DNA from 2 places in the Sinobaca sp. TMA16-18 genome. Region 2 is predicted to be linked to the other one. Evidence: a T-box and tRNA genes for the amino acid it is inferred to sense, from the RefSeq annotation. Region 2 holds a T-box; the other holds one or more tRNA genes.

Region 1 (15,312 bases), on a different contig from region 2:
CATTCAGTGGAGCAAAGACGAATTTGATTTGTTTTTCAAAACCGAGGCGGCGCCTGAAAATATTGCCTGCGTCGTTATGGAACCGGTTCAGGGTGAAGGCGGATTTATTATTCCTCCAAAAGCTTTTGTGCAGCATGTAGCAGACCGCTGCAAAGAGTATGGCATTCTGTTTATCTCTGATGAGATTCAGGCCGGGTTTGCCCGGACGGGAGAATGGTTTGGTATTGAGCACTTTGACGTTGTACCGGATTTGATTACCGTCTCCAAATCGCTTGCTGCCGGCTTTCCATTAAGTGCAGTAGTCGGACGAAGCGAAGTAATGGATGCAGCAGCACCGGGAGAGCTTGGAGGCACTTACTGCGGAAATCCGGTCGCCTGCAAAGCAGCACTTGCGGTTATAGACATTATTAAAGAAGAAAAGCTTAATGAACGTGCCGAAAAAATGGGAGCAGCTGTAGAGAAAACAGCGGCAGAGTGGGCAGAAGAATTCCATTTCGTCCGCGGCTTCCGTCGTCTTGGAGCGATGGCTGCTTTTGAAATCGTAAAAGAAGACGGAGTTACACCGGATCCGGAAAGAACTTCATCTATTGTAAAGGGAGCGAATGCTTCCGGGCTTCTGCTTTTGTCAGCAGGCGTGTATGGTAATGTTATCCGCTTTCTTGCCCCAATTGTAATTACGGATGCTCAGCTTGAAAAGGGACTGGAGCTGCTGTATGATCAGCTGGCTTCGTCAATAAAATAGGAGGAAATCATCTTGCAGAAAAAAGTACTTTCACAAAAAGATGTCATGTTTTTAGCATTAGGAGCCATGCTTGGCTGGGGCTGGGTTGTTTTATCCGGCACGTGGATTAATGAAGCAGGTTCCTTGGGAAGTACAATAGCCTTTCTTATAGGAGGCCTGCTTGTTATTATGATCGGCTTAACCTATGCAGAACTTTCTGCAGCGATACCGGAATCCGGGGGCGGTCTTGTGTTTGTGGAACGGGCATTTGGGCGGCCGCTGGCTTTCGTTGCTGCCTGGGGGATTCTGCTTGGGTATGTTTCTGTTATTACATTTGAGGCAGTAGCGCTGCCAACCGTTATTGATTATATTCTGCCAAGTGAACATGTCGGCTATCTATGGACTTTAAGTGAATGGGATGTCTACATAACATGGGTATTGATTGGTTCCGGTGGAGCGCTTGCGCTTACGGCTTTAAACTATTTTGGTTTAAAACCGGCTTCCTTTTTCCAGTCCATTTTTACGCTGATTATTGCAGGAACCGGCATTCTTTTACTTGGTGGTGCTCTTTTCAACGGAGATTACGGCAATGTGCAGCCTTATTTTCAGGACGGGGCTGTAGGGATGTTTGCTGTTCTTGTGATGGTACCGTTTCTCTTCGTTGGATTTGATGTTATTCCACAGGTGGCTTCGGAAATAAATGCGACAGGAAAAAGCATTGGCCGCATTTTGATTGCTTCTATTATCAGCGCGGTTGTCTTTTACTTATTAATCGTTTTTGGTGTAACGCTTGGTTTATCACCGTTGCAGCTTGCCACAACGGAGCTTGCGACTGCTGATGCGATGGTGAACCTGCTTGGAAATCAGACTTTCGGTACCGTACTCGTTCTCGGCGGGGTAGCGGGTATTATTACGAGCTGGAATGCCTTTATCATCGGTGGAAGTCGTATTCTTGGAAAAATGGCGGAACGGAAAATGGTTCCGGAATGGTTTGGTTACATTCATCCGAAATATGGTACACCGACCCATGCGATTGTGTTTCTCGGCGCACTGGCTTTTATCGCACCTTTGTTTGGGCGCCCGGCTCTTGTATGGATTGTAGATGCCGGTGGGGTAGGAATTGTCGGCGGTTACCTGCTTGTATCGATGGCTTTTCTGAAGCTTCGCAAAACAGAGCCGGAGCTCGATCGGCCGTTCCGAATTAGAAACGCGCAGGTTGTAGGATGGCTTGCTATTGTCTTAAGTATCGGTTTCATTCTATTATACTTTCCCGGTATGCCTGCCGCTTTGATCTGGCCGTATGAATGGGTCATTCTTGGTACTTGGATCTTAATCGGTGCTGTATTATTTATTGTTAAAAGAAAAGCATAAATCAAAAAGAGGTCTGCATCTGCAGGCTTCTTTTTTGATTTGATTTACTTTACATAAAAAAGGATAATAGGAAATATAATGAAAAAGAGGTGTCCCATGTCGTCTGATCGAATTATTTCTGCCGTTTCATATATTAGTATATTTTTTGCTCCTGTACTTCTGCCCTTGATTGTGTGGATACTTGGAAACGTGTTTGTGGCAAGGCATGCTAAACGAGCGTTTCTATCGCAGATTCTTCCATTTCTATTTTTCATGGGGGCTATGGTGCCCTTTTGGATAACGGGTGGAAACTTTCAGAGTGAAAGCATATCTATCGTATTTATAAGCTTAATTGCTCTTTTTATGTTGAGTCTGCTGGTTATAGTGATTCTCAATATTATCTGGACGATCATTGTTTTAAAAAACTCCAGCATCTCTGCTTAAACATCAGCTGCAGGGCGGTGTTTTACTGCATAAAGAAAAACCATCAACCAGGCAGGGGAATGTACATGAAAGCAGAATATAAAGGGTATAGGTAGACAAACGACTGCCAAAACGATGAAAAGGGGTGCAGAAATGAAAAAATTAATCAACCAGACAGACGATATCCTGGATGAGATGCTTGAGGGCATGGTGGCTGCCCACCCAAACGAAATTAAACGACTGGCGGAAACAAATGTAATCGTTCGCAGTAATGCTCCAATAAAAGGAAAAGTAGGATTAGTGAGCGGCGGTGGAAGTGGTCATGAACCAGCACATGCAGGCTATGTCGGCCATAAGCTGCTTGATGCAGCAGTATGCGGTGAAGTATTTACCTCGCCGACCCCGGATCAGGTATATGAAGCGATAAAAGCAGTAGACGGCGGGGTGGGAGTGCTTCTTATCGTTAAGAACTACAGCGGTGACGTCATGAATTTTGACATGGCAGCGGATATGGCAAAGGACGAAGGAATCAAAGTTGAGCAGGTGATTATTCGTGATGATGTGGCGATAGCCAACCCGGAAGACCGCCGCGGGGTAGCGGGAACTATTTTTATACACAAAATTGCCGGTGCTGCAGCCGAGTCCGGTAAATCTTTAAAAGATATAGCAGAATTAGCCCAAAAAACAGCGGACAACGTTTTCTCCATGGGTGTATCGTTAAGCCCGAGCACGGTTCCAGCATCAGGCAAACCGGGATTTGAGCTTAAAGAAAATGAAATAGAAATTGGCACGGGAATTCACGGAGAACAGGGGATAGAGCGTAAATCCCTGAAGCCGGCTGATGACATTGCAGAAGAGCTTGTACAAAACCTGCTCAAGCATATGGATATTAAGAAAAGCCGGGTTGCTCTGATGATTAACGGCCAAGGATCCACCCCTTTAATGGAGCTCTACATTATGAATCGAAAAGTTAGTGAGCTGATAAGTGAACAAGAAGCAGAAATCAAAAAAACATTTGTCGGAGAATATATGACCTCTATTGAAATGGCAGGGTGCTCGGTAAGTATCTTAAAGCTTGATGATGAGCTCGAATACTTCTTACACTAGAAAAACGGGGGAAATCGCATGAATCTTACTACAGAAACAGCAAAACAATGGTTTCTTGCAGCCGGACGTGAAATTCAGGAAAACAAAGGCTACCTATCAGAGCTTGATCAAGCTATAGGCGATGGAGACCACGGCCACAATATGGCACGCGGCTTTTCGGAAGTCGAAAAAAAGATTGCCACGGAAACCTATGAAGATGTAGGAGGCGTAGTAAAAGATGCTTCCATGACTATGATTTCCAAAGTCGGCGGAGCGGCCGGACCACTGTATGGAACGGCTTTTCTAAAAGCCTCCGGAGTTTGGAAAAACAAAAGCGAACTGTCGGATGAAGATTTCACGGAAGGTCTGAAAGCAGCGATTGACGGGATCGCTAAGCGCGGGAAGTCCGAACAGGGCCAGAAAACGATGCTCGATGTATGGATCCCGGTTCTCGAAGAAGCGAAAAAGGGCAGTATTGATGTGTGGCAGCTGGTCAGGACTGCTAAAGAAGCAATGGAAAAAACGGAAGATATGGAAGCGAAAAAAGGGCGCGCTGCCTATTTAGGGGACCGATCCATCGGTCATCTCGATCCTGGAGCGTATTCGTCCTACCTGCTGTTTGAAGCTTTAGCGGAAGCAGTAGATGCAGAAGGAGAAAAAAACTAATGGCTAAAGTAAGCACAGTAGTAGTATCCCACAGCCGCCAGCTGGCTGATGGTGTAGTAGAATTGATCAATCAGACAAAGCAGGAAGATGTCATTGTGATTGCTGCAGGGGGCACGGAAGATGGGGAAATAGGAACGTCACCTGATTTAATCAGCGAAGCGTTGAAAAAAGCCGATAACCCTGCGGGGACCGTTGTTCTTTTTGATTTGGGCAGTGCATTAATGAATACGGAAATGGCGCTGGACATGCTTGATGAACTTGAAGGAGAAGTTATGATTGCCGATGCACCTTTAGTAGAAGGTGCCTATGTGGCAGTGGTGGAAGCGGGCATGGGGAAAACCCTGCAGGAAGTGCAGCAGTCAGTAGAAAAAGCTAAAAAGTGGAACAAAAAAACATAAAGAGACGGATGCCGAATCGGCACGTCTCTTTTTGTTTCAGCGCTGTGCTGCCCGGTATCCAGACTGCTCCGCCTGTTCCGGTGTACAGAATAATTCTTCTTCTTTGGTCTGTTCATAATGCTGTCCACCGGGAACATGATAAATCCGTTCCCCACTGGAGCTGTGATTGCCCTTAACAGTCGGGTCTTCGCAGTCTGCTTGAAAAGAAGGAGCGGCATGCGAAGCGGTCTGGGGATGAAAGCCTTCGTCGGACACGTAGCCTTCTATACTCCATATGCCTCGCTCCGCCTGGCGGGCTTCCTGTTCTATGTCACGGAATGCACCTTCATAACGGGTATTAGGTTCGTATACGTATGCTACCCGGGCAAGCCCCTCTTCCAACAGCTGTTCATTAATCATCTCGTCCCCCCGCCAAATATAGGCTAGAAAACGGTCGTACCGGTCTCGTGTCGTTGTATCAACTTCGACTTCTATAGAAGAGCCCTCCGGCAGTGTTTGTTTTACAAAACTGCTGGCCTCGGGGCCGAAAGGCTGAACTGGTTCATCGGGGTGTACGGTTTCCGGTGTATCCACCATAAGAAGCCGCACTGTTTCTTCCGTGCCGTCATTCATTGTAATCCGGAGAGTGTCGCCATCTACGACCCGATCTACCGTAGCTGGAATTCGTCCATTAGTAGTTTCGGCATCGCTGCAGGCGGCTAAACTGAGAAAAAATAAAGCGGCCAACACAAAAAGTATATGTTTCATAAGGGCTTCTCCTTTTCTTTTTTATCATGTTCCAGCTCTTGAAGAAGGATACGAAGCCGGCGCACGTCTTCTTAATAAAGAAAATCAGCCAGACCAGAAAATCAATCCCGCCCATTCATTTGTAGACTAGGCAATAGAGACAGATAGAACAGCTAACGTTATCATGATGCATTCGTATACAATATGAAACCGGTTTGTATTCATTACAGAGCCTCTTTTCTACCATTATACCTATTTCTGTTTTTATTTTGGAAAAGGGGCCGCAGTGTTTGAATGAATAAAACAAAAAATGGAATATTTTCAGGGGAAAAAGGGAATATGTATACAAATAAGCACTTATTTGTAAAAATATTTATTTACATTAAAGACCGAAAGGATGATTGGCATGCCGGTACATTATCAAGACCAGAACATTACCGTATTTCAAAGTGCATTGTTCCAAACGACATCAACTGTCGCTGTAACCGAAGAAGCGGTTATTATTGTAGATCCTACCTGGCTGCCTGAAGAAATAAGAGAAATACAAAATCATGTAGCGCTGGTAAGCAAAGGACGGAAGCAGTACCTTGTTTTTACACATTCTGACTACGATCATATATTAGGATATCATGCCTTTCCGGAAGCTGTAACTATTGCTTCAAGAGCTTTTGTGTCCAATTCCAAAAAAGAAGAAATCCTGGAGGAAGTTAAGCAGTTTGATGACAGCTATTATATTGTAAGGCCATACGGAATAGAATACCCGTATATTGATATTATTGTTGATAACGATGAGCAGATGATTGAAACAGGCTCTCATACGCTTACTTTTTATCTGGCACCCGGCCACAACGTGGACGGTATGTTTATTTTAATTGACCACCTGGGGGTACTCATTACCGGAGATTATTTAAGTGATGTGGAATTTCCGTTCATATATCAAAACAGCGAGGCCTATGAGAGGTCTCTTCAGAAAATCAACAGCCTTTTCGAACAGCAGAAAATTAATTTCCTTGTGCCAGGTCATGGTTCTGTTACGTCAAGCCCTGCGGAGATTAAAGACAGGCTTGATGACTCTCTTTGGTATATTGAACAGCTTCGCAAGACAACAGAGGAAGACGGTGAATACCACGTACTCGAGGCTTTCGTGGACGGATATGGATTTTCAACGTTTATGAAGAAAATGCACCACAAAAACATTGAGCTTGTAAAACGGGAAAAAGATGCTTAAAGTGAAAGATAACAGACTCTTTAAATAGATTTTCATTTTTGCTAAAGGAAGCGATAAAATGAAAAAAGCAGCAGCTATTGGAGGCTTATTACTTCTGTTGGGAGCAGCTGCCTGCTCTGCAGAAAAAGCAGAAGAGCCTGCAGAATCTTCTAACACTGAATCAGATGCTTCAGCAGAAGAAGAACCACAGTCCTCGGAAGTAAAAAGCGAAGAAACGGGGCCGGAAGTTCCACCCCTGAATGCAGAAGGAATGGTGGAAGATCCTGATGCAGTAGATATGCTTGTAAACCGCGATTATCATTTATCGTCTGATTATGAGCCGGATGACCTGATACAGGCAGATATCCGATATGCTTCCCCTGGAGACGATCCGAAAAATCTGATCAGGGAGCCTGCATCAGCATCCCTGGAAGAGCTTTTCGCTGATGCGGCGTCTGCCGGGCATGAACTGTATGCCATATCCGGCTATCGTTCTTATGACCGTCAGGACGCTATTTTTACCCAGAACGCAGAACGGGATGGGGAAGAACAGGCTAACACTTACAGCGCAAGGCCCGGAGAAAGTGAACATCAGAGCGGACTTGCTATGGACGTGAGCTCCCGGACTGTTGGAAACCAGCTGAATACCGATTTTGGAGAAACAGCTGAAGGCCGGTGGGTAGCTGAAAACGCCCATCTGTATGGGTTTATCGTACGCTATCCGGAAGACAAAACAGACATCACAGGCTATCAGTATGAACCGTGGCACCTTCGCTATGTAGGAGAAGACCTGGCCGAAGAGCTGTATGAAGAGAACTTAACACTTGAAGAGTACTACGGGACCGAAGAATAAAAGAGGACAGCAAAGTCTGTTCTCTTTTTTTGTGGGCGAGTGTCAGTACGGTCCAGCGTGCACTTTTTTATTTTAGAAGATAATTTCCGCGGGCGGTTTTCTATGGTAAGATATAGTGGTGTTATTCTGTTTAAATAGCATACAGCCGCTAAAATTAGTAGATGGTCTGTCTACATATATACTATTGTCCTGTACCTTCTGTATTTTTAGATAAAGAATACAGATATTTGGAGTGCTTTTTCAACAGCACATATCCGACACGATGTTATTTAGATTAAAAACCTTGGTGTTAAAGAAGAGGAGCGTTTAGTAGTGTACATTGATATTGATGGCGTGAACGTCCATTACCAGGTATCTGGAGAAGGAGCAAACGTCATGCTGCTTCACGGATGGGGGGCAAATGTTCAAACGTTTGCACCAGTCCACCAGCGTCTGGAAAAGGATTTTAAAGTATGGTCTATTGATTTCCCCGGTTTCGGCCAAAGTGCTGAACCACCGGAGCCCTGGTCTGTAGGAGATTATACGGAGATGCTCGGAAAGCTGATCCGCAAGCTTGAGATTGAAGATCCAATTTTAATGGGTCATTCTTTCGGCGGCAGGGTGTCTATTAAGTATTCAGCAGCCAACGCTGTCAGGAAGGTTATTCTCGTTGACAGCGCAGGCGTTCTTCCAAAACGGACCTTTAAATACTATTACAAAGTGTATACGTATAAAACGTTGAAGAAATTATTGAAACTGCCTCTTATTAACAAATACGAGCAGACGATAATGGACCGTGTAAAAGGGAAAGTCGGCTCTTCTGATTATAAAGATGTTTCCGGCGTTATGCAGCAGACCTTTGTCAAAGTAGTCAATGAAGATTTAACCCATCATATGCCGGATATTAAAGTACCTGTTCTTCTTGTATGGGGAGAAAACGACGAAGCTACACCGGTAGCTGATGGAAAACGAATGGAAGAATTAATACCCGATGCGGGATTGGTCGTATTGAAACGTGCAGGCCATTATTCCTACCTCGATAATTTAAATGAATTTATCGTTATTATTGACCATTTCCTCCAAAAGGAAAAAAAGGAGGCGGCAAGCCTTGATTAGTCTGCTTATTTTACTGTTTATTATTGCCTGGGGGTATTATACGCTGCGTCTTGTGAAGCGAAGCACGCATATGCTCCAGCTGAACAGTTATAGAAACGAAAGAATCTGGAAATGGATGAAAGAACATCAGGACCGCGTGTTTCCTATTAGAAGCTTTTGGCCGCTGCTAGCGCTGCTGCCATTATTTGCAGGAAACGTCTGGCTCGCGCTGACCATTGGAATTATAGTATACGGTGTTAATGTATTAATGATGCAGGAGACAGCAGAGAAAAAGAAGCTGGTCGTAACCAAAAGAGTCCGGCGCCTGTTTATTACGGTTACGTTATTGTACGCAGCGGTTATTATCGTCGGGCTGTCGCTCAGTGCCGGTATTAACGGTTCTTATTTCTGGCTTATTGCCCTGGCCATTCTGACAAACATTTTCGTGTACTTTATGGTGATGATGGCAAACTTAATCAATATGCCTATTGAACGCCAGATTAACCAGCATTTCTTTAATGATGCGGAACGGATTATTAAGTCCATGCCTAATCTGGAAACCGTCGGAGTAACGGGAAGTTATGGCAAAACAAGCACAAAGCATGTGTTGGAAGCCGTTCTTTCCTCTCAGTTTAATGTTCTGATGACACCGGAGAGCTACAATACAAGAATGGGTATCACATTGACTATCCGTAATATGCTCAAGCCGTACCATGAAATTTTTATAGCGGAAATGGGTGCCAAACAAGAACATGACATTCAAGGCGTCTGTGACCTGGTCCACCAGAAATACGGTATTATTACAGCTATCGGTGAACAGCATCTGGAGACATTTAAGACGCTTGATACCATTAAGAAAACGAAGTTTGAAATTGTGGAAAGCCTGCCAAATGACGGCACCGCGTTTTTAAACAAAGACGATGAAAATATCATGTCCTATGAGCAGCGCAACCAGGTACGCACGATGTATTATGGAATCGATGCGGAAGATCTTCACTTCCGTGCAGATAATATTGCGTTTTCTTCTAAAGGGTCCACTTTTACTATTATGAAATATGATGGCAGCTCCGTGGATGTAGAGACAAAGCTGCTTGGTCGTCATAACATTTACAATATCCTGGCGGCAGTAGCTATTGGTTCGGAAAAAGGTATTCCGTTAGAGAAAATGGCACGTGCCGTGAAAAAGCTCCAGCCGGTGGAACACCGCCTGGAGCTCAAGAAGCCGCAGGGGAACATTACGATTATTGATGACGCCTTTAACTCCAATCCGGTAGGGTCAAGGATGGCACTTGAAGTGCTTGGCCAGATGCCGGAATACAAGATGCTGATTACTCCGGGAATGATTGAACTCGGAGATAAAGAGTACGACCTGAATAAAGCATTTGCCGAGTATGCGGCGGATGTGTGCGATTTTATTATTTTAGTAGGGAAAAAGCAGACAAAGCCTATGCAGGACGGCCTTCTGGAAAAAGAATTTCCGGAAGAGAAGTACTACGTAGCCGCTGACCTGCAGGATGCCTTAAATAAAATGCACGAGAAAGCTGTCCAAAAATCCATTGTGTTATTGGAAAACGATCTGCCGGACACATTTAATGAGTAGAGAATGCGAGGGACTTACCTATGAGAACTAGAGTTGGTGTTTTTTTCGGAGGAATATCTGTAGAGCACGAGGTATCGGTTATTTCAGCGGTACAGGCAATGCATGCCCTTGATGAAAAATTATACGAAGCAGTACCTGTTTATATTGCAAAAAACCGCCAGTGGTATACAGGAGAAGACCTCCGCGACATTGAAAACTATAAAGACCTTAACCAGCTGTTTGAAAAGCTGCAGAAAATTACTGTTACGGGCGGGGATGACGGCGGCGTAGTGCTGCAGAAAAAGCCTGTTCCTAAATTCGGGAAGCGTGTTGTCGCGGAAATTGACGTGGCTTTCCCTATTGTTCACGGTACGTTTGGAGAAGACGGCGTGCTGCAGGGATTCTTTGAACTAATGGATATTCCTTATGTAGGGTGTGACGTTATGTCCTCTGCTGTCGGTATGGATAAAGTGATCATGAAGCAGGTGCTCCGTGATGCACAGATTCCGGTTCTTGATGACATTTGGTTTTACGGTACGCACTGGTCCGACAATCCGGAAGGAATTACCGCGTTAGTAGAAGAAACGCTGGAGTATCCGGTAATTGTGAAGCCGGCTAATCTTGGATCAAGCGTAGGCATCAGCAAAGCCGGAGACCGCGATGAACTAAGAAGTGCGGTGGAAGAAGCGATGGAATTTGCCAGCAAAATTCTTGTAGAGCACATGGTTGAAGATATGAAGGAAATTAACTGTTCAGTTGTAGGCGACTACGAAGAAGTAGAAGCTTCCGTATTGGAAGAAGTATTGAAAACAGAAGACATTCTAAGCTATCAGGATAAGTATCAGGGCGGCGGCAAAGGCGGCGACGGTGCAAAAGGTATGGAAAGTACAGACCGTGTCATTCCAGCGCCCTTGGATGAAGAGCAGACAGAAGATATTCAGCAGCTGGCAAAAGATACGTTCCAGTCACTTGGCTGCAGCGGCGTCTCACGTATTGATTTTATGATCGACCAGGCAACTGATATGATCTATGTAAACGAAATTAATACAATCCCGGGCTCCCTTTCCTTTTATCTTTGGGACCCAGCGGGCAAAGATTATACAAGCTTGACGCATCAGCTGATTCAAATGGCGTTGAAGCGTAGAAGAGAACGCGAAAAACTTACGTTCTCGATTGACTCAAACTTATTTTCCACCCAGAGCGCAGGCGGGCTCAAAGGTGGAAAAAGCGGAGCTAAAACAGCATCCCGCAGCTAGTTGGAAAAACAGTAAGAATCGGAGAAATGTCTCCGGTTCTTTTTTCTTTTTCTGCAATAAAAAGATTGCATCCTATAATTTCATGGGGTATAATATCATTTGGCAGTAAGGAATTCATCTGTCTTTGTTTGTACGGCCCGTTGGTCAAGTGGTTAAGACACCGCCCTTTCACGGCGGTATCACGGGTTCGAATCCCGTACGGGTCACCATTATTTTTTTGTTTATACCAAGCAGATCAATGTGGAAAGTTTGTTTTGGAGGGGTAGCGAAGTTGGCCAAACGCGGCAGACTGTAAATCTGCTCCCTCTGGGTTCGGCGGTTCGAGTCCGTCCCCCTCCACCATTTAAAAATAGAACGAGCCATTAGCTCAGTTGGTAGAGCATCTGACTTTTAATCAGAGGGTCGGAGGTTCGAATCCTCCATGGCTCACCATTTTTCAATCATGACAATAAAGTCATGGTTTTTTTTGTGTTTTAAGAGAAGAAAATAGAATTTAAAATCGAGGATAAAAAGTAAAAAAAAGGAAAATATCTCTAATAATATGCATATAAAATACATAATTTTAAATAGCTCGTTATATTATCTTCCGAAAAGCAAAGCGGGAAAGAAAATTCATGCTACCTTGATGAAAGAATTTACTTTGAATATATGAGGTGGGGCGTAGCATGAGAGTTAAAGACATTTTTAAATTTAAAGATGAACGTATTAAAATTCTGCATTTCTGCTGGTTTGCTTTTTTTGTTTCTTTTTTCGCCTGGTATAATATGGCGCCGCTTGCTACAACTATGATGGATGATATGGGCTGGCTGACTACTCAGCATATAGCAGCACTAGGCATTATTAACGTAGCGCTGACAATTCCGGCCCGAATTGTAATAGGGAGTTTACTGGACCGCTTTGGACCGCGTATCGTTTATTCTTCTTTATTGGTACTTATGTCTTTTCCTACTTTTATATTTGCATTTGGAGACACCTGGATGCAGCTGATGATTTCGAGGTTGCTGCTTGGAAGCATCGGCGCAAGCTTTGTTGTTGGTATCCGGATGGTATCCGAATGGTTTCCGCCTAAGCATGTCGGCTTTGCAGAGGGTATATACGGCGGGTGGGGGAACTTCGGCTCCGCGGCCGCTGCGATGCTTCTTCCTTGGCTCGCGCTGACTCTTTTTGGAGGAGACCAGGGCTGGAGATATGCGGTAGCGTTTACCGGAGTCGTTACGTTTGTATATGGTTTTATCTTCTACTTTAACGTCAAAGATACACCGGACGGGCGGGCAATGATCAAGCCGAAGAAAGCAAGCGCCATGGAAGTAAGCAGCTATAAGGATATGGTCCAACTCATTTTCTGGACGCTTCCCCTCGGCGGAGCATTAGCTCTCAGCGTATGGAGAATTGAACAGCTCGGATTTGTGTCTGAACCGGCGTTGTATACAATATGGTCGCTTATTGTTGTTGTTGTTATTTATCAGGTATACAATATTTTAAAAGTGAATCTGCCCATTTTGAAAAAAGGGGTTCCGGAAGACGATCGTTATAACTTTAAAACGGTAGGGGCGTTGAATAGTACGTATTTTGCGAATTTTGGAGCCGAACTTGCCATTGTAGCGATGCTGCCGATGTTTTTCCAGCTTACCTTCTCGCTTTCTCCTGCCAATGCGGGGCTGATAGCTGCATCGTTTGCGTTTATTAATCTGCTGGCCCGGCCGCTTGGAGGCGTTCTTTCTGATAGAATGGGAAGCCGCCGGAAAATTATGCTGATTTATATGTTTGGTATCTCCTTTGGCCTGATTGGGATGGGAATGATCAATTCCGGTTGGCCGCTGTACTTAGCTGTACTGGTGACTATCTTTACTTCCATGTTTGTACAGGGAGCAGAAGGAGCCACGTTTGCGATGGTGCCGATGGTTAAAAAACGCATTACCGGTCAGGTAGCCGGTATGACAGGTGCTTACGGAAATGTCGGAGCTGCTGTGTACTTAACGCTTTATACGTTCGTTACGCCCCAGCAGTTTTTCTTTATACTGGCAGGGGGAGCGTTCGTCAGCTTTGTGATCTGTTATTTCACACTGGAAGAACCACAGAATTCTTTCAGCGAGGATTACTACTACTCTGAAGACGATCTTGCCCTCGCAAGGGAATCAGATGAGAAGATAGCTGAACAAGAAGTAGCCGCCTACAAGCGGTAAAATACAGAACGCCTAAAGCTTCGGCCTCTGCCGGAGCTTTTTTGGTGAACCGGCTTGAAAGCAAAAGCTTTGTTGACGGCAAAAAATATGAATGGTATAGTGGAACATGTCCTAGAAAAAAGGGAATGTTCATGCGGGTGTAGTTTAGTGGTAAAACCTCAGCCTTCCAAGCTGATGATGTGGGTTCGATTCCCATCACCCGCTCCATACATACTATGATAGAAGGGGCCTTAGCTCAGCTGGGAGAGCGCCTGCCTTGCACGCAGGAGGTCAGCGGTTCGATCCCGCTAGGCTCCACCATTTCTATAAAATACAAAGCTGTCGGCTGTAAGCCGGCGGCTTTTTTGTGCGTCCATTTGTTAAAATAGTCGTCAATATCCGAAACAGAAGAACCGTGGTACAATAAATTGTGCTTAATTGGAATAGAAATCCATTCCTCTTTGAAATCAACGGAAACGAACTATACATATATTTGTTTTGAAACGAAAGGGTTTATTCTGCGTAATTAAGAGACCCGGAAAGGGTGGAGGTCATACGAGATGGATGCGGTTGTCAAACGTCTGATTAAAGCGATAAAAAAAGAAGACGATCAGGATGCTTTTGCAGAGCTTGTGGACCTGTATAAAGATAAAGTGTACCAAATCGCATACCGGATGACCGGAAACGCTTATGAGGCTCAGGACGTTGCGCAGGAAGCATTTCTCCGGGCTTATGCCAATTTGGAAAGCTATGATGAATCCAGAAAGTTTTCCACATGGCTGTTTCGAATCACCACCAATCTCTGCATCGACCGGCTCCGCAAGAGAAAACCGGATTATTCCCTTGATGCGGAAATCCAGGGAACCGAAGGGCTGAGCGGCTATTCCCAGCTGTCTTCAGAAGACCTGCTGCCGGAAGAGCAGGTAGTAGCCTTTGAAATGCAGGAATGGGTGCAGACTGAAATTGCAAAGCTCCCTCCTAAATACCGGTCTGCTATTATTCTTCGATATATTGAAGATTTATCGATAAAAGAAATCGGCGATATTCTCGATCTTCCGGATAATACAGTAAAAACCCATATTCATCGTGGAAGAGAAGCGCTGCGTAAGCGGCTTAGAAATATTTAAGAGGGGAGGGACTGTCATGGCCTGCCAGAAAAAAGAAGAAAAACGAATCGATCAGTATGTAGATGGAGAACTAAATGCCGTCGAACGAAAAGAACTGTTTGCCCATTTTGAGAAATGTCCGGACTGCGCGGCGCACTACCGTGAGTTAAACAGAACCGTCATGTTTGTCCAGAGTACGTCCCATATAGAGGCGCCCATCCGCATGACAGACCAGATCATGCAGAACCTTCCTTCCAGAAAAAAGAAGCCCGGCTGGAAAAAGTGGGGCAGGAAACATCCGGTATTGGCAGCAGCGGCTATTTTTCTGCTGTTAATGTCATCAAGCATGATGTCTATCTGGAATGACCAAAGCGGCGGCCAGATCGCAGTAGCCGGAGGAGAAAATGTAGAAATTGATCATGAAAACGGCAAAGTGATTGTGCCCGCAGGAGAAGTTGTTCACGGGGATCTAATGGTCCGCAATGGTGAAGTAGAAGTGCATGGGGAAATACAGGGGGACCTTACAGTCATCAACGGAGAACCATATTTAGCTTCAGCCGGCCGGGTAGCCGGTGATATTGAAGACGTAGACCAGGCTTTGGAGTGGATGTGGTATTACGTCAAGAAATTCACGACGGAAGCATTTACCTGGAATACAGAAGAATAAAATCACATGTGCTATTTTTTTCATCGACAGTGAAACAA
Region 2 (15,312 bases):
TGTGGCAAGAGAAGCTGGGGTATCGATGGCTACGGTATCCCGTGTAGTAAACGGAAACCCGAACGTAAAGCCGGCAACAAGAAAAAAAGTGCTGGATGCCATTGAAAGACTTGGCTACCGCCCTAATGCTGTAGCAAGAGGACTTGCCAGCAAAAAGACGACGACAGTAGGGGTTATTATCCCTGACATTTCCAATATCTTTTTCGCTGAACTGGCCCGGGGTATTGAAGATATTGCGACGATGTACAAGTACAATATTATTTTGTGCAACTCGGACCAGAACAAAGATAAAGAGATCAGCCTGATCAATACGCTGTTGGAAAAACAGGTGGATGGTATTTTATTTATGGGCGGCGAAATTACAGAAGAACACGTCACACAGTTCAAGCGTTCTCCTGTACCGGTAGTACTGGCTGCTACAGTAGACCAGGACGGCGAACTGCCTTCAGTGAACATAGACTACCAGCAGGCTTCGTTTGATGCAGTGACAGAGCTTATAGAAGCTGGACACAGTCGTGTAGGTATGGTATCCGGTTCGCTTGAAGATCCAGTGAACGGATTTCAGAAATTCAGCGGCTACAAGAAAGCCTATACAGAAAAGAGCATGAACTTCGATGACTCCCTCGTAGCTATCGGGGATTACACCTATGATTCAGGCATTCAGGCAGCGGATACTCTTATGAAGGTCGACAATCCGCCAACCGCTATTTTTGCAGGAACCGATGAAATGGCTTTAGGAGTTATTCACGGTCTGCAGGACCAGGGCAAAAAAGTACCGGACGAGGTAGAAGTGATTGGTTTTGATAATACGAGACTTGCCACAATGGTAAGGCCGACGCTGACTACAGTAGTACAGCCTATGTATGATATTGGAGCTGTATCCATGCGGCTTTTGACAAAGTACATGAACAAAGAAGAAGTGGATGAAAAAGTAGTCGTGCTTCCGCATAGATTGGAATACAGAAATTCCAGCACATTGAAATAAAAGAAACCACGTACAAAAAGCTGCGGCTCTTTATAAAGAGCCGCAGCTTTTTGTATGCTTATTACTGGGTATAGTGGAAAAAACAAAATTTATTTTTTCTTTGTTTTCTGTTCGTTTCGAATATAGTAAAGCGATTTTTCCAATGTTTTTTCATTTTTTCCGGTTATCTCTGCCTGGCGTGGGATATGTTCGTACATATCTTCAGGATCGGTCCATTTATCCGGTAAAGGGTGTGGTGATTTTTCCTGCCACGTCTCTATCCATTTTGGCGGAATCGGATGCTTCAAAAGATCCTGGCGGTTTGTCATTTCCAGCCACAGCATAGACCATGCCCGCGGGACGACCCTCCAGATATCATAACCGCCGCCGCCGACAGCAATCCATTTGCCCCCGCAGTACTTATGGGCAAGCTTATGAGCCAGACGTGGTATCATTTCAAACGTTTTGATAGTAGAAGACAAGTGGGTTAAAGGGTCGTAGTAATGGGCGTCTGCGCCATTCTGAGTGAGAATAACATCAGGCTTAAAAAAAGCAGCTGCTTCCTCAATCGCCGTTTCGTAACAGGAAATAAAGGAATCATCTTCTGTAAAAGCATCTACAGGGATATTGATAGAAAACCCAAACCCCTGGCCCTGGCCTTTTTCATTGACACTGCCTGTGCCGGGGAATAAGTACCTGCCTGTTTCATGAATAGAAAGAGTACAGGCATCGGGCGTATCGTAAAACGCCCATTGCACTCCATCGCCGTGGTGGGCGTCGGTATCAATATAAAGAACCCGGGCCCCGTAATGCCTGCGCATGTACTCAATCGCAATGGCGCTGTCATTATAAATACAAAAGCCGGAAGCGCGGCCGCGAAAACCGTGGTGAAGGCCGCCGCCCAGATGCAGGGCGTGCTGGGCTTTATTCTGCATAACAGCATCTACAGCTGTTAGGGTGCCTCCTACAAGCAGAGCGGATGCTTCATGCATATTTTTGAAAATGGGTGTATCCTCTGTGCCAATTCCGTAGTTGGCAGCCACACCTTCGCTTAATGTTCCTTTGCCGGCTGCCTGGACAGCTTCAATGTAAGCGTCATCATGAAAAAGTTTAATTTCTTCATCTGTTGCCATGCGGGGAGTAAGAATGTCTTCCTCCTGAATAACGTTCAAGGCAAGCAGAAGATCATAAGTTAAACGAAGACGCAGATGGTTAAAAGGATGGTCGTCATTAAACTTATACTGCATCTGGTCTTCTGAATAGACAAAAACAGCATCTTTATTCATTACTCTATCCCCGGGAAGTGCGGTCGTTTCACGTGGTAGCCCGCTTCTTCGATCATACTCATGATCGGCCTTGGATCCATCGTCTGCACCCGGAAGGTAAGCACTTTGTGGGTAAGATCATCACTGGGATATACGAGCACACTGGTTATATTAATCTTATGTTGTTTAAATAAAGCTGATAAATCTGCCAGATGCCCATAAATATTGGGGACAACCACTTCAATCTGGGAAGAGGGCTGATGAGCTCCTGTAAGCTTTACAATCGTATGGAGTACATTTGTTTCTGTCAGCATGCCGACCAGTTTATCGTCAACTGCGACAGGCAGGGCACTGATGTCGTTTTCAAATAATACGACGGCTGTTTCTTCTACAAAGTCCAGAGGGTGGGCTGTAATGACAGGGTATTTCATAATATCCGAAACAGGACGGTTCAGTTCTTCTTTTAAAGCGTCCAGCTGGAAAACGGATGGACTTGCATCTCTTATATCCCGGTCGGATACAATACCGACAATCAACATATTTTCATCAACGACAGGAATATGGCGGATGCGGTTTTTCTGAAGAAGATCCATTGCATCCTGGATGGTGGTTTCTTTCTTTATTTTTATCATGTCTGTTTTCATAATTTCTTCAACGAGCATAGATATATCCTCCTTTGTACAATTAATACATAAAGCGGTTCGTAAACCGGATGGCGTCGAATTTCTGCATCGAAGACTGCGACACTCTTTTACCAACGCGCACCATCAGGCAGTTGGCCGGGTGGGAGCTTATCTCCGGGTCATCTGTTGCCATCCATTCGAGCCCGCCGGCATTCATCATTTTTTCCATTACTTTTCTATAATCCCAAATGCTCAATCCGCTTCCTTTTAAATCCCAGTGCCAATAATATTCTGTTGTAATAATGATAAAGTCCTCCACAGCATCATCAAGCATGGAAAAAGTGAGCAGATTGGAGCCAAGTTTCGCACCGCGGTACTCTTTAGCTACTTCAATAGCTCCTAATTCCAGCAGTTCTTCCATTTCTGCCTCAGACCAGCGTTCCAGCGGATCCGGGTAGACAAACGTGACATAGCCGACTATTGTGTTGTCATCAACGACAACATTAATACGACCTTCGGGAAGATCGGCAATACTAATAAGCGCTTTCTTTTGTTCGGAAGGGGAACGGAATGCGACAAGTCCTTCGTGCAGTTCGTAATCATGAATTTTTTTTCCGGATATTGGACCTTCAATCAGCAGTGTCCTGCCATTGAATTCCAGTTCCTTTGAATAGTATTTCTTCTTATGGTTCATCCAAGTACCACCTTTTAGCATATAATGAACTAATGATAGAATTACTTTTATTATACAACACCTGAAAAAAATATTGGGGATTTAAGGGAATTTCTTCGGGAGAATCCCTACAGTAACTAATAGTCACCGGTAATAAGCCTGAATTCAGCAGATTATAAATTGAAGAAATATTCATATTATATTATAATGTGTAATAGAACACATATCATTTAGCAGAAGGGGTCGATCATTAATGCAACTGAAAGCGCTTCCTCCAAGAGACGGAGATCACAATTTAAAGAGTTATGAAGATACAGCTAAGACATTTAAATGGGAGGATATCGAAAAAGAATTTTCCTGGTATGAAACAGGGAAAATAAACCTGGCTCATGAAGCGATTGATCGTTATGCCGATATGCCTGAAAAGAAAGACCAAGTAGCGCTGTATTATAGTGATGCACAGCGGGACGAACAATATACATTTGAACAAATGAAAAAGCATACAAATAAAGCAGCCAATATGATAAAAGATGCAGGTATTGAAAAAGGAGATCGCTTATTTATTTTTATGCCAAGATCTCCTGAACTGTACTTTGCTATCCTTGGGGCTATTAAAGCAGGAGCCATTGTAGGTCCGCTATTTGAAGCCTTCATGGAAGGTGCGGTAAGAGACCGCCTGGAAGACAGCAGTGCAAAAGGCCTTCTTACGACACCAACTTTATTAGAGAGAGTGCCGGTAGATGACCTGCCTGCGCTTGATACGGTATTTATTTACGGTGAAGACGTAAAAGAAGAAGGACCGTATTTGAACTTTAATTCCAGAATGGAAGCGGCGAGCGAAGAGTTTGAGCCGGAATGGATGGATAAAGAAGATGGAATGATTCTTCATTACACGTCCGGGTCCACCGGCAAGCCAAAAGGCGTACTACATGTTCATAATGCTATGCTGCAGCATTATCAGACAGCAAAGTGGGTACTTGACTTGAAGGATGACGATGTATACTGGTGCACAGCCGATCCGGGCTGGGTTACAGGAACTTCCTACGGAATCTTTGGCCCATGGCTTGCAGGAGCAACCAACGTAGTACGTGGCGGACGCTTCAGCCCCCAGGACTGGTATCAGACATTGGAAGATTATAAAGTCACCGTATGGTACAGTGCCCCAACAGCATTTAGAATGCTGATGAGTGCCGGAGACGAAGTAGTGAAAAAATACGACCTTTCCAAACTAAGACACATCCTAAGTGTAGGGGAGCCGCTGAACCCTGAAGTAGTAAGATGGGGTGAAGAAGTATTTAACCTGCGCATTCATGATACGTGGTGGATGACAGAAACAGGTGCACAGATGATCTGTAACTATCCATCGATGGAAATAAAGCCCGGCTCTATGGGCAAGCCGATTCCAGGTGTTAAAGCTGCTATTGTTAATGACCAGGGCGAAGAGCTTCCGGCAAACAGAATGGGTAACCTGGCTATAGAAAGCGGCTGGCCTTCTATGATGAGAACCGTTTGGAATAACGAAGAGAAGTTTAACAGCTATTTCGAAGTGGCGGGCTGGTACATTTCAGGTGATTCCGCTTATATGGATGAAGACGGCTATTTCTGGTTCCAGGGCAGAATCGATGACGTTATAATGACTTCCGGTGAACGTGTCGGTCCATTTGAAGTAGAAAGCAAGCTGGTGGAACATCCTGCTGTAGCTGAAGCTGGAGTAATAGGCAAGCCGGATCCGGTTAGAGGCGAAATTATTAAAGCATTTGTTGCTCTCCGTGATGGATATGAAGTAACAGATGAACTAAAAGAAGAAATCAGAGTCTTTGTTAAAGAAGGACTGGCTGCACACGCTGCACCGCGGGAAATTGAATTCAGAGACAAACTTCCTAAAACAAGAAGTGGTAAGATTATGAGACGAGTGCTTAAAGCATGGGAACTCGATCTTCCAACTGGCGATCTTTCTACGATGGAAGAATAAGCAAATAATCAAAAGCCTCATTCCACACAGGAATGAGGCTTTTTTCGTTTACAGGCGCGCTTTTCATGAGACGCTGTAGATAGAGTACAGCGTCATGCTGGGTTCAAACGTATTAAAAAACAGCCTTATTCCAGTTTAGGAATAAGGCTGTTAAACGTAATCAAATAGATGCTATTCTTCTTCCGACTCCGGACCGTCCTCTGATTCCGAACTTTCTTCCGCATCGGAAGTATCTTCCGGTTCCGGGCTTGAATCTGGTTCAGGCTCGGCTTCCGTTTCCTCTTCGGCTTCTTCATCCTCTTCCCGATTTACAGGAGTAGAGCCGCCGCCTTGAGAACTTGTTTCCTCTTCAGATTCAGTATTGGTGCCACTGCTGTTTTCAGGCGGGGCCTCTGGACTGGAGGCACCGTCCTCTTCTGAGCTTGAACCGTTGGTTTCCGGCTCAGCTGGTTCTTCAACAGGCGTTTCTTCCTCGGACTCAGGTGCAGCAGGAGGCGTTTCCTCTTCTTCAGCAGGGGCTTCTGGTTCAGCGGGGCTCTCCGGCTCAGGAGAAGTGTCTCCATCCGCTGGTGGAGATGCACCGTTATCTGAAGGTGATTCTGTCTCACTGCCGCCGTTGTCGGAAGAACTCTCTTCTTCGCTTGAAGAATCATCGTTTCCGGTATCCTCCCCATTTGAAGATCCGTTTTCTTCCTGATTTGTTTCATCTGAACTTTCTGCCGGAGAGTCCTGTTCTTCATCGGAACCGTTAGTGTCTTCATCCGGTTCCGTTGAACTCTCATCAGACGATTCGTCCTGGCTTTCCGGGTCTTCCTCTGTGGTGCCGGTAGAAGGTTCGCTATCCTGGCTGGCGTCTTCTGAGCCGCTCTCATCGCCGTTATCATCGTCATCCTCTGATCCATTTGTGCCGGAAGAAATTCCTGCACTTGCAGAATCGGAGGATTCTCTTCCACGGGTGTCGACAGCTCTGACTGTATAGGAGCCGGATCCAGGTGTGGCAGAGGTGTTGTCTTTTCCTACAATAGTATCTTCTACACTGCTGCCTTCATATACTCTGTATCCGACAATATCATCGTCTGTGTGTTCCGACCATGTAAGCTCAGTGCCGCTGCTTGATACGCCTGAAACAGCAGCAGGGGTTCTTTCGTTATCGGGAGCATCCCGGTCGACAGTAACATCACCAATGTCTCCTGGAAAATACTCTTCCGGATTATCAATGTCATCGAAATAATCTTCATTCAGAATAATTCCCGATAAAGTAAAATCGTCAGGAGTTTCTTCATAAGCAGTATAGGTGCTTTCATCAATTTCAACGAGCTCGCCTTCCTGAAGGCTGTCATCTTCTTCTGTTGGCACGAACTCTTCATTCATTAGATCTGTTACAGCAAGTCCGGCTTCTTCACACATAGGAGAGACAAGCAGGCCGGATAAACCGCAGATTTCCTGTTCCACAATGCCATCAGGCTCTTCAAACGTGCTGTCCGTATTAACAGCATCCGGATTGGCCTCGGTGGCGGCATTCATTAAATCAGCCCAAATATTCTGGGTACGCTCACTGTAGGAATACCCGTTGTATGAGTTTTCCAGCTGATTCTGCTGTTCACGGTTATCATAACCGAGCCAGAGTCCCATAGTGACTTCAGGATTCATACCTACAAACCAGGCATCTACCTGATCAGACGTTGTTCCTGTTTTTCCGGCCCAGTCGCCTTCTTCGTCCAAGTAAGAAGAAAGCTGGGCGGCTGTTCCGGGTGACTCAAGAACATCCCGAAGCATATCAACCATTAAATAGCTTGTCTGCGGGGAAAATATTTCGGTTTCTTCTGTTTCATGCTCGTAGGCGACTTCGCCATCGCTTTTCTTTTCAATGCGTTCTACCATATAGCTCTCATGGTACTGGCCTTCATTGGCAAATGTAGAAAAAGCGTTCGTGTTCTGCGAAACAGTTACCCCGTTCTCGAGTCCGCCCAATGCGGTTGATTCTACAGGTTCTTCCTCCGATAGTCTCGTGAAACCGAGGTTTTCTAAATGTTCTTTAGCTTCTTCCTGCTCGAGTTCCCAGAAGCTTCTTACTGCAGGAATGTTTTGAGAACGCTGCAGCGCCTCCCGTACCGGAATAAATCCTTCAAAGCCGCTGCCGGCATTATTAATTTCTGTTCCCGTCGTATAGTCTGTCGGCACATCGGCTACAGTAGAACCGGGATGCAGTTCTCCTTCGTCCATTAGAGGTCCATAGGAAAGGAGCGGTTTCATTGTGGAGCCATTCTGTCGGAACGTTTGTGTAGCGTGATTTAAGTTCTGTGTATCGTAATCTCTGCCGCCGACAAAACTGATGATGGCTCCGGTTTCGTTATTAATCATCATCGCACCGACTTCTTCCTGCTCTGTTATATCTCCATTGGTACGATCCGGACCAAACCAGGTGGAGCTTTCAATGGATTCCTGCATGTTGTCATAGATACTTTTGTCAATTGTAATATGAATGTCGTACCCGCCGATTGCCAGGTCTTCCCTGGCGTCTGTCGTGTACTGTTCAAGCGTCTGTTCACGCTCTTCTTCATCCATTGCGTTGAGGTTTACATCATCTTCTTCAAGCATTTGATCACGAAGAAGAGTAGAGGCTTCGCGCTGCACTTCACCCGTGATATAAGGATACTCATCTGTAACCGTATCACTCGGCTCTGCTAAATTTTCCTCGATGTCATAGGCCATCGCTTCTTCGTATTCTTCTTCTGTAATATAGCCTTTGTCATGCATGTCATTTAATACGCGGTCTTTGCGGTTAAGTCCTGCTTCGAATTCTTCTTTTACGGTTCCATTATTTTCAAAGGGCGTATAACCATAAGGGTTTTGAGGCATGCCGGCAATAAAAGCTGCCTGGGCGATATTAAGCTCGGAAGCGTCTACTCCGAATACACCTTCCGCAGCAGACTGGGCGCCTGCAATATTTAAGCCGTTGGCATTCCGGCCAAATGGTACAAGGTTAAGATAGGCTTCCAGAATTTCATCTTTGTTCAAGTAGCCTTCCAGCCGAAGAGCCAGCAGAATCTCTTTAGCTTTTCTTTCGAAACTTACTTCATTTGTTAAAAGTTGATTTTTAATAACCTGCTGGGTTAGTGTACTTCCTCCGGTCTGGACACTTGCGTTGCTCATCTCCTGGTATGTAGCCCGGAACAAAGCAGTAGGAACGATACCATCATGTTCGTAGAAGTTTTCATCTTCTGTAGCAATAATGGCATGGACCAGATTGTCGGAAATATCTTCAAGCGGCACCTGCTGTCTTTCAATATCTGCAGGGACGTTTCCCAACGATTCACCGCCGGCAAAATACATATCACTGGCCTGTTCGTAATCATAAATCTCTGCCCGCATTTCTTCTTCGTTCAGTGCTTCCTGATCATCTACGAGCGACACAAAAAAACCAGCGCCGACCGACCCGATAAAAAGGATAAAAGAAATAAAAACAATAACAGCAACCAGAACAATATTTATAATAATATTAGAACGGGAGTAGGATTCCTCTCCCAGCTGTTTTCCTCTAAACCAATCGACTCGTTTGTTAGCTTTGTATAAAAAATTTTTCATGCAGCGACCCCCTAAATTTCTAGCTCATTATAGCATATAAAAGACCCATATTTAAACTAAGGACAATCGGCAGTGAAGCTTGACATTGCCGGAAAAACCATGTTAAATAGTGATTATCATAAATAACAGAACAGCGCAGACGAAATGAAGTAGCTTTTTTTATCCCTGTCACAGAGAACCGGCGGCTGGTGGAAGCCGGTACATATAAAAAAGCGAATTACGTTATCCGAGCTTCTTTAGCAGATAAAGACGGCAGCCGCCGTTAACGGTTTGAGTGAAAAGCTTTGCTTTTAAAAAAGGGTGGTACCGCGGTAAACATCGTCCCTTTTATTAAAAGCGGGCTTTTTTTATTTGTCCGATGACGGCAGCCGCTGCGTTGGTGGTTAATTTAAAAGGAGAGACACAATGACTATTTTACAGGATCTGGAACAAAGAGGATTAGTGAATCAGGTAACCGATCGGGAAGGGCTGGAAGCTTTACTTAACAAAGAATCTATTACGCTTTATTGTGGATTTGACCCGACCGGCGACAGCCTTCATATCGGACATCTGCTTACAATTATTACGATGCGCCGGTTTCAGCTGGCCGGCCACAAGCCTCTCGCTTTAGTCGGCGGAGCTACGGGGTTTATTGGAGATCCCAGCGGAAAGAGTGTCGAACGGTCGCTGAACGAAGAAGACGTAGTAAAAATGTACAGCGAGAGAATCCGCAGTCAGCTGCAGAGACACCTTGATTTCACAGGAGAGTACGGAGCAGAAATTGTTAACAACTTTGACTGGATCGGAGAAATGAGTGTTATTACATTTTTAAGAGACGTAGGAAAGCATTTTGGCGTGAATTATATGCTGTCCAAAGAATCGGTGGAATCCCGAATCAAAAACGGCATCTCTTTTACAGAATTCAGCTACCAGATTCTTCAGTCCCTCGATTACCTTCACCTGTTTAAAGAGAAAAACTGCCGTCTTCAGATCGGCGGCAGCGACCAGTGGGGCAATATAACGGCAGGGCTGGAGCTGATCCGCAGAAAAAGCGCAGATGAAGAGCAGAAAGCCGAAGCATTCGGCTTCACTATTCCTCTTGTCACAAAAGCGGACGGCACCAAATTTGGTAAAACTGAGGGTGGTGCGATTTGGCTCGATCCCTCTAAAACGACACCGTATGAGTTTTATCAGTTTTTAATAAACACCGATGACAGAGATGTAATCAAGTTTCTGCATTACTTTACATTCCTCCCGGCGGAAGAAATAAAGGAATACGAACAGAAAATGCAGCAGGCACCGGAAAAAAGAGAAGCCCAGCAGAAGCTGGCCGAAGAGCTTACGGCATTTGTTCATAGTAAAGAAGCAGTACAGCAGGCACAGAATATCTCGGCGGCCCTTTTTGGCGGGGGAGACGTGAAAAAGCTTTCGGCAGATGAAATTGCGCAGGGATTCAAAGACGTTCCCACCCATGAGGCAGGAACGAACGAAGAACCAGGCTTAATTGATACACTCGTGGAAGCAAAACTCTCTCCGTCGAAACGACAGGCGAGAGAAGATATTACAAACGGTGCCGTTTACATTAATGGGGAACGCTGCACCGATTTACAAAAGCAGCTGTCCAATGAAGACAAAATCGGTGGCAGGTACACTATTTTAAGAAGAGGCAAAAAGAAATACGCGCTCGTATCATTTAAATAGAGCAAAAAGGGCTGTCCCAAAAGTACATTAAAAAAATGAAACAGCTGTATCAGATCTAAAAAAAGATAAGGCTGGTGTTTATTCAGGCGGGAGCTTTCGGCAGGCCAATCTTCAGCGGTGGCTGGTCTGCCTGAGTCACCGCCTGGTCTTTTTTTATGGTTTTGTTTTCGAAAAAAATAACCATCGCTGCATTTAAAAACCCCTCGTATTCCTGTTGAAAGGAATACGAGGGGTTTCGTTTGTCTTCTCTTATTATTGGTAAAACGAAGACTGAAATCCACAATTTAAAATAAAAAAAAGCAGCCGGCCGGCTGCTTTTCTTTATTAACGGGAGTACCACTCAACGATAAGGGCTTCCGTGATTTCTGCAGGAAGTTCAGAACGCTCTGGGTAACGATCAAGCGAACCTTCCATTTTTTCTTCATCAAAGCTGACGAAGTCAGGCTTGTAGCTGTTTACATCCAAAGCTTCTTTGATAGAAGTAAGGTTGCGTGACTTTTCGCGAAGGCCAATAACCTGGCCTGGCTTTAAGCGGTAAGAAGGAATATCTACGCGCTTACCGTCAACAGTTACGTGACCGTGGGAAACGAGCTGGCGTGAACCACGGCGCGTACGGGCAAGACCGAGACGATACACGATGTTATCAAGGCGTGCTTCAAGAAGAACCATGAAGTTTTCGCCGTGAACACCCTGCATTTTGCCTGCGATTTCAAATGTGCGGTGGAACTGACGCTCATTTAAGCCGTACATGAAACGCAGCTTTTGCTTCTCTTGAAGCTGAAGGCCGTATTCAGTAAGCTTTTTGCGTTGTGTTGGGCCGTGCTCACCTGGTGCATAAGGTCTTTTTTCTAATTCTTTTCCTGTGCCGTTAAGAGAAATTCCATAACGACGTGACTTTTTCCAAGATGGTCCTGTATAACGTGACATACAAGTAATCTCCTTTATAATAAAATAGTTGAAAAAAGAGCAACGTTGGTAATCTCCCGCTATGCCCATTTTATTTTCACGTATCTTCACCTCGACAGCTGGAGGGTACGCAATACACCTTATACTCCTGCGAGTATAGGAATAAAATGAAGAAAGATCGAACATGGCAGGCTTACCCTGGCTGTCTTTTTGCACAAAGATCATTATATCCTTTTAAAGCTGTCAAGTCAATAGAAGTAAAGCGTATTAAATATGCTTTAAAAGAACAGCGGCGAATTCTTCCAAAATCTCCTGGTCTTCTTCTGAAAAGCGGTTTTGTTCCGGGCTGTCAACGTCCAGGACGCCAAGAAGCACGCCCTCTTTAACAAGCGGAACGACAATTTCAGAAGCGGAGGCACTGTCGCAGGCGATGTGGCCCGGGAAAGCATGAACATCTGCGATCCGCTGGGTTTCAAGAGTCCCGGCGGCGGTTCCGCATACGCCTTTTCCCATAGAAATGCGGACACAGGCCGGCAGCCCTTGAAAAGGGCCTAAAATAAGTTCATCTTCCTTTGGGGAATATAAATAAAATCCGGCCCAGTTTACCGAAGAAAAATGCTGGTACAAAAGAGCAGAAGCATTGGCCAGGTTGGCGGTTTGATCGGCTTCTCCTTCTAAAAGGGAGTCAAGCTGTTTGTTAATAAGGTGCAACGGGGAAGTCTGCATCGTACATATCTCCTTTAATTATCATTAAATAGTGTAAGGGGGTAAAGTTCCTTAACGCCCTGGAATAACTCGGCAGGCTGATGGGCATCCGACCCGTATACGAGAGGAATGTGCCGGCTCAGCGCTTCTTTGATGATCCATTCCGGTGGATACGGCTCCCGGCAGAGAGGTTTAGCGGTGCCCGCGCCGTTATAATCAAGCTCCATATTGTGCTTTTTAACAGCATGCAGAATCTGATGCACTAAATCGGTCGGATAGTGTTTTACCGGGAATTTACGCTGGAATTTGTGGACGAGCGTCATATGACCCAGGCGTCCGGGTTTGAACGGGCCGAGGCCGGCCTTCACAGACAGCAGAACCGTTTGAAAGTACAAACGGGCTACAGCATCCACTGACCCTGTCCGGCTTACTAACGAAGCAAAGAAATCAGGGCTGTAATCCATGCATGTGTATTCTCCATCAGCTAACAGAAAATGAGTGGAAAGAATGCTGTCATCCAGGTAAGGGCCGTATGTATCAAGAAACTTTTCTGTTTCTTTTTCATACCGTTCAATAAAATCAACTTCGAGACCGGTTAAAATCGTAATATCGTTTTTATACGTTTTTTTGACGCTTTCCAGCTTCAGCAGATAGGCTTCCAGATTACCCATGGACATTGCGCTGTCTTTATCCGGGACGGTATCCGTAAACCCTTCCGGGAGCGGGGCGTGTTCGGCGAAAGTTAAAGTGGTGATGCCGCCGGCTGCCGCTTTTTCAATATATTCTTCCAGGGGACGGGATGTACCGTGGGGGCAATAGGGTGTGTGGACATGTCCATCGCGCTTTGGACTCATAAGACTTCATCCTTCCCGGATTTTTAATATTGGATAATATTTCTGAAATATTTATGTAACCAACTCTCACACGAGAGCCTTTACATGTTATCATAAAGTCATTGATTAAAAAAATAAACAAACCATGAATACACGTTTGGTAATAGAAGCTGATGTTCTTTGAGAGAGAAAAAAACAGCCGCTTCCGGATTTACTCGTGTATACATATAAAGGAACAAGCAAGGCCGCACGAAAAATATATTTCAAACATATGTTGTTGAAACTGGAGTGAAAAATGCAATGGAGTTTATCCTTTTAGCTATTTTGGTAATAGTAGTAGCTGTTGTTATTTATGGAACCTTATCAAGAAGAAAAATATACAAAGATGTAGACAGGCTGGAAAACTGGAAAATCGAACTGGGAAGCCGTCCGGTTGCGGAAGAAATTGCCAAAGTAAAAGGATTGAAAATTTCCGGGGAAACGGAAGAGAAATTCGAGCTTTGGCGTAAAGATTGGGACGATATTGTCGGCGTACATATCCCTGATATTGAAAAAGCTCTTTACGATATTGAAGAACAGGCAAATAAATATCGTTTTGGAAAAGCCAGAGACCTGGTTCATGCGGTAGAAAATCAGCTTCAGGATATAGAAGCGCAGATCGAAGCCATTTTTAAAGAAGTGGACGAGCTGGTTCACAGTGAAAAAGAAAATGAGGCAGGCATCTCTGAAACGCAGGCGAGATACGATGCCATGTCGAGGCATCTGCTGCAGCATTCCCTTTCTCTTGGGAAAACAGCACCGGTTTTTGAAGAACGCAAAACCGAAATGAAGCAGGCTTTGATTTCTTTTGAAGAAGATAGAGAGGCAGGCAATTATACGTCTGCCAGACAGACGCTTAAGCAGGTTGACCATGACCTCGAAGTGCAGAATGAACAGATGAAAGAAATTCCCGTATTGTTAAAAGATATTGACATGGAGCTGCCATCTGAATTAAGAGAACTGCAGCGCGGGGTGGAAAACATGCAAAGCCAGGGTTATCCGCTCGGCCATCTTTCCTTATATGAACAGATTGAAGAATACAAGCAGGAGCTTCCCGCTTTAAAGGAAAGCTGTGAAGAATTTGAACTGGAAAAAGTAAAAGACAGAATCGAAGAAATAAGACGGTTTATGGAATTAACGTACGAAATGCTTGAAAAAGAAGTGGATGCCCGCGGAGCGGTACAGGCAGAAATTCCACAGCTGGAAGAACAACTGCGAAAGCTTAAAGAAAAACTGGCTGACCTGCAGCGCGAAGAAGCAAAAGTCGAAGTCAGCTATTTAATTCCAATGGAAGATAAAGAGATGCATGACAGACTGGCAGTGAAGATGGATGAAACAATTAGAAACTGGCGCGTATTCCAGGATTCCAATATTAATCAGACGCAGACATTTTCAGAACAGCGCAGCCAGCTTGAAAAGCACCGCAAAGAATGGAGCGGCCTTACAAAAGAAATACAGCAGTTAAAAGACAGGCTGTACACGCTTCGCAAAGACGAAAAGAAAGCGTTGGATACCTTTGCTTCTGTAAAGCGCCAGCTGCTGGAAGATGAAATGCTTCTGCAGCGCTCCTTTATGCCAAGAATTCCTTCCCCGCTTTTAAATGACCTGGATGATGCAGATGAGCATGTGAAGGCGGCGGAACAAACGCTCGATGAAGTGCCGGTGGAAATTGCCCGGGCCAATGCAGATGTAGAGGAAGCAGATAAAAGCGTACGACGCTTTCACCAGCGCCTGATAGCCACTCTCGAACAGGTAAAGCTGGCAGAACTTGCCATCCAATACGGAAACCGCTATAGAAGCAGCGATCAGGAGCTTAATGAACAATTTAACGAAGCGGAAAAGCATTTCCACAAAGGCCGCTATGATGATGCAGTTAATACAGCTATTGGGGCAATGGAAAAAAAGAATTCGAATATACGTGAAGTACTTCTTGAATTTGGTAAGCAGTAGAAGAAAAGCCGTCTGGAAAAGACGGCTTTTTTGCTGCGTGAAAACGCACATACCGAACGAAATGTGGTAGGATATTACGTTGAGAAGAGTATAACGAATGCTAAAACAGATAGAAAG

Evidence for each region. The T-box of region 2 lies ahead of tyrS (tyrosine--tRNA ligase). A T-box ahead of a tRNA ligase gene usually reads a tRNA of that ligase, here a tRNA-Tyr.
Region 1: it has a tRNA-Tyr gene. The T-box ahead of tyrS (tyrosine--tRNA ligase) is inferred to sense a tRNA for this amino acid. The anticodon was not compared.

Annotation. Positions count from the first base shown of each region.
Region 1 covers NZ_JCAKFM010000002.1:47,661-62,972, forward strand. The annotation lists gene gabT (4-aminobutyrate--2-oxoglutarate transaminase) at 1-742, shown strand, start outside; gene AC5W14_RS04020 (APC family permease) at 755-2,092, shown strand; gene AC5W14_RS04025 (hypothetical protein) at 2,189-2,515, shown strand; gene dhaK (dihydroxyacetone kinase subunit DhaK) at 2,648-3,601, shown strand; gene dhaL (dihydroxyacetone kinase subunit DhaL) at 3,620-4,246, shown strand; gene dhaM (dihydroxyacetone kinase phosphoryl donor subunit DhaM) at 4,246-4,644, shown strand; gene AC5W14_RS04045 (thermonuclease family protein) at 4,681-5,391, opposite strand; gene AC5W14_RS04050 (MBL fold metallo-hydrolase) at 5,777-6,598, shown strand; gene AC5W14_RS04055 (M15 family metallopeptidase) at 6,657-7,430, shown strand; gene AC5W14_RS04060 (alpha/beta fold hydrolase) at 7,743-8,525, shown strand; gene AC5W14_RS04065 (UDP-N-acetylmuramoyl-tripeptide--D-alanyl-D-alanine ligase) at 8,518-10,104, shown strand; gene AC5W14_RS04070 (D-alanine--D-alanine ligase family protein) at 10,125-11,339, shown strand; tRNA gene AC5W14_RS04075 (tRNA-Glu) at 11,474-11,548, shown strand; tRNA gene AC5W14_RS04080 (tRNA-Tyr) at 11,596-11,681, shown strand; tRNA gene AC5W14_RS04085 (tRNA-Lys) at 11,696-11,771, shown strand; gene AC5W14_RS04090 (NarK family nitrate/nitrite MFS transporter) at 12,005-13,522, shown strand; tRNA gene AC5W14_RS04095 (tRNA-Gly) at 13,656-13,729, shown strand; tRNA gene AC5W14_RS04100 (tRNA-Ala) at 13,747-13,822, shown strand; gene sigW (RNA polymerase sigma factor SigW) at 14,062-14,628, shown strand; gene AC5W14_RS04110 (zf-HC2 domain-containing protein) at 14,645-15,274, shown strand.
Region 2 covers NZ_JCAKFM010000001.1:611,407-626,718, reverse strand. The annotation lists gene ccpA (catabolite control protein A) at 1-985, shown strand, start outside; gene AC5W14_RS03160 (acetoin utilization protein AcuC) at 1,075-2,250, opposite strand; gene AC5W14_RS03155 (acetoin utilization AcuB family protein) at 2,250-2,891, opposite strand; gene AC5W14_RS03150 (GNAT family N-acetyltransferase) at 2,914-3,546, opposite strand; gene acsA (acetate--CoA ligase) at 3,779-5,497, shown strand; gene AC5W14_RS03140 (transglycosylase domain-containing protein) at 5,669-9,082, opposite strand; T-box leader at 9,210-9,411, shown strand; gene tyrS (tyrosine--tRNA ligase) at 9,488-10,762, shown strand; gene AC5W14_RS03130 (hypothetical protein) at 10,845-11,045, opposite strand; gene rpsD (30S ribosomal protein S4) at 11,087-11,689, opposite strand; gene AC5W14_RS03120 (GAF domain-containing protein) at 11,936-12,394, opposite strand; gene hisJ (histidinol-phosphatase HisJ) at 12,409-13,227, opposite strand; gene AC5W14_RS03110 (septation ring formation regulator EzrA) at 13,507-15,195, shown strand; gene AC5W14_RS03105 (cysteine desulfurase family protein) at 15,293-15,312, shown strand, end outside.